DNA from 2 places in the Serpentinimonas raichei genome. Region 2 is predicted to be linked to the other one. Evidence: predicted binding sites of a transcription regulator. Region 2 holds the regulator's gene; the other holds the start of a gene.
What was found. The regulator sigma-54, encoded in region 2, starts transcription at its own class of promoters, with help from an activator protein. The targets are predictions, from matches to a motif close to TGGCANGNAANCTGCTTT.
Positions count from the first base shown of each region.

Region 1: the regulator sigma-54 is predicted to act here: its motif matches at 3,095-3,112, upstream of SRAA_RS09730 (urease subunit gamma).

Region 1 covers NZ_AP014568.1:2,087,315-2,091,485, reverse strand. Annotated here, with positions in the region: gene ureE (urease accessory protein UreE) at 1-477, opposite strand, end outside; gene ureC (urease subunit alpha) at 497-2,242, opposite strand; gene SRAA_RS09735 (urease subunit beta) at 2,276-2,581, opposite strand; gene SRAA_RS12615 (hypothetical protein) at 2,592-2,765, opposite strand; gene SRAA_RS09730 (urease subunit gamma) at 2,783-3,085, opposite strand; gene SRAA_RS09725 (LuxR C-terminal-related transcriptional regulator) at 3,216-4,171, shown strand, end outside.
Region 2 covers NZ_AP014568.1:2,317,002-2,321,172, reverse strand. Annotated here, with positions in the region: gene SRAA_RS10830 (THUMP domain-containing class I SAM-dependent RNA methyltransferase) at 1-424, opposite strand, end outside; gene rpoN (RNA polymerase factor sigma-54) at 431-2,077, opposite strand; gene lptB (LPS export ABC transporter ATP-binding protein) at 2,089-2,847, opposite strand; gene lptA (lipopolysaccharide transport periplasmic protein LptA) at 2,844-3,497, opposite strand; gene SRAA_RS10810 (thiol:disulfide interchange protein DsbA/DsbL) at 3,589-4,171, opposite strand, start outside.

The DNA of each region.
Region 1 (4,171 bases), 230 kb from region 2:
GGCGTGCGTGTGCACCGCCGCAGCGCTGCGGGTCGGGTGCCCGTAGGCGCCGGCCTCGGGTTCGAAGGGTGCCTGCAAAGCCACAAGGTGCAGGCCCATTTGCGTCAACATCTCGGCCAGCACATGGTCGGGTTCTATTTGCAGCCACTGCGCTTGCAGTTCGGTGGGCACATGCCGGTTGCCCAAATGGTAGGCGGCGCGCGCCAAATCCAGCGGCTGGCCCTGCCGTGGGCAGGCGCTGATGCGCAGCACCGCCTGCGGCGCGGCCAGTACGCGCAACAGGGTGCCGTCTTGGGTGAGCAGCGCGTCGCCGCCGCGCAGCACCTGTCCGCGCGGCAGGAACACCGCCACCGAGCGGCCCTGCGAGTCGCTGCATTCGAAGCGGCTCTTTTGGCGCAGGTCCCAATCCAGCGTGAGGCTGGCCGCACGCTTGAGCAAAGGGGCCGCGAGCCCTTGGGCTGCGGGAATGCATCGCATGGCTTGCAGCATCTGGCGCTCAGAACAAAAAATAGCGCTGCGCCATGGGCAGCACCTGCAGCGGCTCGCAGGTCAGGAGCAGGCCATCGGCGCGCACGGCGTAGGTCTGGGGGTCGATCTCCATCACCGGCAGGTAGTCGTTGTGCACCATGGAGTGTTTGGTGGCCGTTCGGCAGCCCTTAACAGCCACCAGCGGTTTTTGCAAACCATAACGCCGACCCACATCGGCGGCCAGGGCGGCTTGCGAGACAAAGCTCAGGGAGGTTTGGTGCATGGCGCGACCGTAGGCGGCAAACATGGGTTGGAAATGCACCGGTTGCGGTGTGGGGATCGAGGCGTTCGGGTCGCCCATGGCGGCGGCGGCGATCAAACCACCCTTGAGGATCACGGCCGGCTTGACGCCAAAGAAGGCCGGTTTCCAGAGCACCAGATCGGCCCACTTGCCCACCTCCAGCGAGCCGATTTCGTGGCTGACGCCGTGGGTGATGGCCGGGTTGATGGTGTATTTTGCAAGGTAGCGTTTGACGCGAAAGTTGTCGTTGCGGCTGCTGGCCTGAGCCGCACCGCGCTCTGTCGAAGGGGGGGCGAGCCAGCCGCGTTGCAGCTTCATTTTGTGCGCCGTCTGCCACGTGCGCGTGATGACCTCGCCCACCCGCCCCATGGCTTGGCTGTCGCTGCTCATGATGCTGATGGCCCCGAGGTCGTGCAAGATGTCTTCGGCGGCTATGGTTTCCTTGCGGATGCGGCTCTCGGCAAAAGCCAAATCCTCTGGGATCGATTGGTCGAGGTGGTGACAGACCATCAGCATGTCCACGTGTTCGTCGAGCGTGTTGACGGTGTAGGGCCGGGTCGGGTTGGTCGAGGACGGCAGCACGTTGGCTTCGCCCACCACCTTCATGATGTCGGGTGCGTGCCCGCCACCGGCGCCCTCGCAGTGGAACGAATGGATGGTGCGGCCCTTGAAGGCGGCAATCGAGTCTTCGACGAAGCCCGATTCGTTGAGCGTGTCGGTGTGAATCGCCACCTGCGTGTCGGTGGCTTCGGCCACATCGAGCGCGGTGTCGATGGCGGCCATGGTGCTGCCCCAGTCCTCGTGCAGCTTGGTGCCGATGGCGCCGGCCTCGATTTGTTCGAGTATGCCGCGCGGCTGGCTGGCGTTGCCTTTGCCCAGAAAGCCCAGGTTCATGGGAAAGGCATCGGCGGCCTGCAGCATGCGCTCCATGTGCCAAGGGCCGGGCGTGCAAGTGGTGGCGTTGGTGCCGGTGTTCGGACCTGTGCCGCCGCCGGTCATGGTGGTGATGCCCGACATCAGCGCGTGCTCGATCTGCTGCGGGCAGATGAAGTGGATGTGGCTGTCGTAGCCGCCGGCGGTGACGATCAGGCCCTCGGCCGCCAGCACCTCGGTGCCGGGGCCGATGAGAATGTCGACGCCGGACTGGATATCGGGATTGCCCGCCTTGCCAATGCCCACGATGCGGCTGCCCCGAATGCCGATATCGGCTTTTACGATGCCCCAGTGGTCAACGATCAGCGCGTTGGTGATGACCAGATCGACCGCCCCTTCGGCCCGGCTGCGCTGGCTCTGGCCCATGCCGTCGCGGATGGTTTTGCCACCCCCGAATTTGACCTCCTCGCCATAGCCGCCGGCGCGCAGGGTGCAGTCGTGTTCGACCTCGATGATCAAATCGGTGTCGGCCAGCCGCACCCGGTCGCCCACGGTGGGCCCCAGCATGTCGGCGTAGGCGGTGCGAGAGAGGGTTGCCATGTTGCGAAGGGCTCCTAGGGTGGTTGGGGGGTGTCAGAGCGGGCCTTGAACCTGGCCCAAAAAGCCGTACACCACCCGGTCGCCGGCCAGATCGACCAGCTCGACCGTGCGTTGCTGGCCGGGCTCGAAGCGCACGGCGGTGCCGCTGGCAATATTCAGGCGCATGCCGCGAGCGGCCGCCCGGTCGAACACCAGCGCCCGGTTGACTTCGGCAAAGTGGTAATGCGAACCGACCTGGATCGGGCGGTCGGCGCTGTTGCCCACTGCCAACGTGAGGGTGCGCCGACCGGGGTTGAGTTCGATCTCGCCGGGCTCAAGGAAATATTGGCCGGGAATCATCGTGGCCCTTTCATTTGCGCAAGCAACAGAGGGCTGCCACCACCACGACAGCGGCCGCGGCCAGCAGCCCGAACAGGTCGGAGGCATGCCAGTGCGGACCATTCAGCCCATGGCCTTCATGGGCCCAGGCTGGGGTCAGGGGCATACAGGCCGCCAGCAGCAGCGGGGTGCGCAAGGTTTTCATCGGTATCGCTCCTGCAATCAAGTGATGGGTTGGTGCACGGTCACCAATTTGGTGCCGTCCGGGAAGGTGGCTTCGATTTGAATCTCGGGAATCATCTCGGGCACGCCCTCCATCACGTCGGAGCGCCCCAAAATGGTGCGGCCTTCGCTCATCAATTCGGCCACCGTTTTGCCATCGCGGGCACCTTCCATGACGGCGGCCGAGATCAGCGCCACCGCCTCCGGGTAGTTCAGCGCCAGCCCGCGCGCACGGCGGCGTTCGGCCAGCAGGGCAGCGGTAAAGATCAGCAGCTTGTCTTTTTCACGCGGTGAGAGTTCCATGCGCAATACCTAGCAATCTGCATGCCAAGCCCAAGGCGATTGACTCGAAGCCGTGGCGCAGGGCCGGTGCGGGCGGGCCTTGGCCCAACTTTTGCATTGATCTATTCTATTCGCCTCTGCTGGAGCCGCTATGTCAGAACCGATCATCCCTCGCCGTGTCCCCCCCGTGCTGCTGCTTGCCACGCCTGCCTGCGAACCCTTGCAAGCGATGCAGGAGGGGCTCGAAGAATCGGGCTATCAGGTGGACCTCGTTCACGACGGCAGCTCGGTGCCGCAGCGGGCGGCGCAGACACAGCCGGATGCGATCGTGTTGGCGGCCGACTGGCCCGATGCCAGCGGACTCGACTGGGTGCGCTGGCTCAGGCAGTCCAGTGCCACCAGCCACCTGCCCGTGCTGCTGTTGCTCAACGACGAAAGCGAGGCCAGCGTGGCCAGCGCGTACCGGGCCGGCGCTTGGGATCATTTGCTGATGCCGGCCCGCATGACCGATTTGCTGGCGCGCTTGCAGGTGCACTGCCGGGCGGCGCGGGCCGCTCGGGAGCAGGCGCAGATGAACCGGCAGGCGCTGTCGGCACTCGACGCCTTCGGCTACGCCAGCCTGACCATCCGCCTGCCTGATGCCTGCCTGCTCTGGCAAACCCCCTTGGCGCAAGACCTGCTGTGGCGCTACTTTGGCACGCGGCCCCCCATAGTGCCCGAGCCGGTGCTGCGATGGATGAAAAGAAGCTTGCAGGGTGCTGACGCAGCGCCAGGCCGGCTGGGTGAGCCCGCGCAACTGCATGTGGACCGGGGCGGCTCCCGCTTGAGTTTGCGCCTGCATGGCAGCTTGGACGGGCAGGGTGAGCCGCCAGAGCCCGGGCGAAGCGATGGCTGGTTGGTGGTGATGGCTGAGCAATCGATCGCAGTGACGCAGCAAAGTCTGGGTAAGTGCTTTGGCCTGACCGCGCGCGAGGCCGAGGTGCTGTACTGGGTTACGCAAGGCAAGACCAACCGCGACATTGGCGACATTCTGGGCTCCAGCCCAGCCACGGTGAAAAAGCACACCGAGAGGCTGTATGCCAAGCTGGGTGTGGAAACCCGGACCGC
Region 2 (4,171 bases):
GCACCTCGGGCTGCAGCGTCTCCACGCTGGGGCGCTGCCCGAGGCGCTCGCGCATGCGGTCGCACACCGCGTCTTTGATGCGCAGGGCGGCAAAATTGAGGCTCTGGAACGGGCTGTGCTGGGCCGTGAGCTCGACCTTGAAAGTCTGCGCGGGCGTGAACCACAGCTCCCACAGCACGGCGTAGGCAGCCTCGTAGAGCGCATCTTCATTGGGGCAGGGTTGCAGCGCCAGCCGCACCAGCACGCGCTGCGCCAGCCGGCTGTGCAGGTTGAGCCGCAGCATGTCGTCCCAGTCGGCCGTGAGCTCGACCCCGCCGCGCTGGCGCCGCAGGTTTTGGGCCGCCGGGCAGATCTGTTGCACTTCGGCCAGCAGATAGTCTTCCACCCCGGCGGGGCAGGGCAGGAACAGGGTCAGGTTGTGCATGGGGGTTCAGAGCGCTTTGCGCAAATGGGTGGGGGCAATGCGCAGCGCCTCGCGGTATTTGGCCACGGTGCGGCGCGCGCAGGCGATGCCTTGGGCTTTGAGCAGGTCGGCAAGCTGGTTGTCGCTCAGGGGGTGGCTGGGGTTTTCGGCGGCGATCAGTTGCTGAATCAGGGCCCGCACCGCGGTGCTGGAGGCGCTGGAGCCGGCCTCGGTGGCCAGCGCCGAACCAAAAAAATATTTGAATTCATAGGTGCCTTGGGGCGTGGCCATGAACTTGGCGCTGGTGACGCGGCTGATGGTGGATTCGTGCAGCCCCACTTCGTCGGCGATTTCACGCAGCACCAGTGGCCGCATGGCCAGGGCGCCGTGCTGAAAAAACGGGCGCTGGCGCTCCACGATGGCGCTGGCCACGCGCAAGATGGTGTCAAAGCGCTGCTGGATGTTTTTGATGAACCAGCGCGCCTCTTGCAGGTGCTGCTGCAGCCCCGCGTGAGACTGGCCGCCCCCGCGGCCTTGGCGCAGGGCCAGGGCATAGGTTTCGTGCAGGCGCAGCCGCGGCAGCACCTCGGGGTTGAGCGCGACCTTGAAGCCGCGCCCCTGCGCCGTCACGATCACATCGGGGCGCAACTGGTGCGGTTCGAGCACCGCAAAGCGGCGTCCAGGCTTGGGTTCGAGGCGGGCGATCAGCCCAAAGGCGGCCCGCACCAAGGCCTCGTTGCAGCGGCACAGTTGGGCCAAGCGGCGGCTGTCGCGCCGCGCCAGATAGTCGAGCGGCTGCTGGCAGATGGCCAGCGCGGTGCGGCTCTCGGGGCGGTTGCGCAGCTCCAGAATCTGCAATTGCAAGCACTCGGCCAGGTTGCGCGCGCCCACGCCGGTGGGCTCCATTTGCTGCAACTGCTCCAAGGCCTGCTGCAGGCAGTGCTGCCAGTGGGCGTGCCGACGGTCAGTTGCCATGGGTTGCGACGCTGACAGCGGTGCCATGGTGTGGAGGCCGGAATCGGGCGCGTGGGCCCCGCTGGTTTGCTCCATGCCGCACAGGGCAGCAGCCAATTCGTCCAGCCCATCGGCGAGGTAGCCGTCGTCGTCGAGCGACTCGATGAGGGCGTGCAAGGCCAGTGCCACCTGGGGTTCGAGCCGCAGGGCGCAGGCTTGCTGGTGCAGGTGCTGCGTCAGCGACTCGGGCGCGCGCGCCCAGTCGGGCCCCGCACCATTGTCGTCCTCGGGCGCGGCCCCAGAGCGGGCAGCGCCCGGCTCACCCCAGTCGCCCGGATCGCTGGACTCAGCGAAATCCCCCGCATCGTGGTGCTCGGCCTCTGGCCCCCCCCCGCCGGAGTCCGTCGCTGCGCCTGTCCAGGCGGCCTCGAAAGCGGCGTCGAGGGCGGGCACTTCATCGGGTGCGCCAGCGCCCGCATCGTGGCTGGCAGGCGCATCGAGCTCGGCGTGGGCAGCCAATGCGGCCTCGGGCGGCGCCGCTGGGCTGGCCTCGAACGGCTCATCGGCGGGGTCGGGTTCCAAAAATGGGTTGTCGTCGAGCATCTGCCCGATCTCTTGCTCCAACTCCAGCGTACTCAGTTGCAACAGGCGGATCGACTGCTGCAATTGCGGCGTGAGCGCCAGGTTTTGGCTCAGGCGCAGCGACAGACCTTGCTTCATGGCCACCACATTCAGAGGCGGAAGTGCTCGCCCAGATAGACCCGGCGCACCTCCGGGTTGGCCACGATCTCGGCCGGTGTGCCCTGCGCCAGCACGCGGCCCTCGTTGATGATGCAGGCGTGGTCGCAGATGCCCAGCGTTTCGCGCACGTTGTGGTCGGTGATGAGCACGCCGATGCCGCGCTCCTTCAAAAAGCCGATGATGCGCTGGATCTCGATCACGGCGATCGGGTCGATGCCGGCAAAGGGCTCGTCGAGCAGGATGAAGCGCGGCTCAGTGGCCAGGGCGCGCGCGATCTCGACCCGGCGCCGCTCGCCGCCCGAAAGCGCCGGCGCCGGGGAGTCGCGCAAGTGGCCCACGTGCAGTTCATCGAGCAAGGCATCGAGGCGCTGCTCGATGCGCTGTGGCGGCAGCGGCCGGCCGTCGGCGTCGCGCTGCAATTCCAGCACCGCACGCACGTTTTCGGCCACCGTGAGCTTGCGAAAGATCGAGGCTTCCTGGGGCAGGTAGCCCAGCCCCATTTGGGCGCGGCGGTGGATCGGCAGGCGGTCGATGCGCTGCCCGTCGAGCAAGATGGTGCCCGCGTCGGGTCGAATGAGCCCGACGATGAGGTAGAACGAGGTGGTCTTGCCGGCCCCGTTGGGGCCCAGCAGGCCCACCACTTCGGCGCTGGCCAGGCGCAGCGACACGTCTTTGACGACTTGGCGCCGGCCATAGCTCTTTTGCAGCCCGCGCACCTCTAGGCTGCTGCGCTCGGCGGCCACACTCATCGGCGCGGCTCCAGTTGCGGGCTGGGCTGCAGCGGGGCAGCGGCGGGCGCTGCCGGGGGGGTGGCCGGGGGGGTGGCCGGGCGCGGGACGATGAGCGCGCGCACGCGGCCGGCTGGGTTGTCGGGGGTGCGCGCCGCCGCACCGCCGTCTACCGTGAAACGCTCGGTTTGGCGGTTCATGACGATCAGGCTGCCGCTGGCTTGGTCGCTCAGGGCGCCGTCGCGCAGCCGACGCACCACGGCTTGGTTGACGAGGCGCAGGTTGCCGCTGGCGCTGTCGTACTCGATGCGCAGCGCCTCGCCTTCGAGCACCTCGTTTAGCCCCGGGCGTTGTTGGCGGAAAAAAGCGCGCTGGCCCGCCGCACCTTGCAGCACACCCGATTGGTTGCCTTGGGCGTCTTGGCGCAGCTCGGCGCGCTGGCCGCGCAGCAGCAGCGTGCCTTGGGTGATCACCACGTTGCCGGTGAAGACGCTGACTTGCCCGGTTTGGTCGTGCTGCAGGGCATCGGCCTCGATCAGCATGGGTTGTTCGCGCTCGCTGGGTTGCGCCAGCGCAGGTGCGCTCAGACAGGCCAGAAGCAAGGCCAGCCCGACTGCACGCCAGTGCGGGGCAGCCTTGGGGCGGGGGGTGGGGGCGGTGTGGGTGGGCACGAAAATTGCATCAATCAGGCGATGCAGGCATTGTAGCCACAGCCGGCGCGCAACGCCCGCAAATGGACGCCGCGCCAAGTCGGATGGCGTCTCAGCCGCGGCGCACCCGTGCGATCAACATATTGGCCACTTGCACCGTGCGCTCGGCCTGCCCCGGAATGTAGAAGCGCCCGGCTATGCCCAGCGCCGGCGTGCCCTCGACCTGGTAGGCGTCTTGCAACTGGGTGGCGCGGCGCACCCGGCTCACCACGGCAAAGGAGTTGTAAGTCTGGGTGAAGCGCGCCCGGTCCAGCCCGGCGCTGGCGGCCCATTGGGCGATGGTCTCGGCGTTGTGCAGGCGCTGGCGTTGGGTGCCGTGGATGGCTTGGAACACGCGCTCGTGGTGGCTGTCGAGGCGGCCCATCGCCTCAAGGGTGTAGAACAGGCGCTGCAGCGGTTCGAACTCGGGCGCAAAGCCCACAGGCACATGGCGCACCACCACGTCGGCGGGCACGGTGCGCTTCCAGGCTTTGAAAACCGGCACAAAGTGGTGGCAGTGGATGCAGGTGTAGGCAAAGAACTCCAGCACCTCGATGCGGCCGGCCGGCGCATCGACTGGGGCCGGCTGGCGCAAGCGGCGGTAGTGCGTGCCTTCACGAAATGCCGGGGCAGCGGCTGGGGTTTGGGCCCCAAGT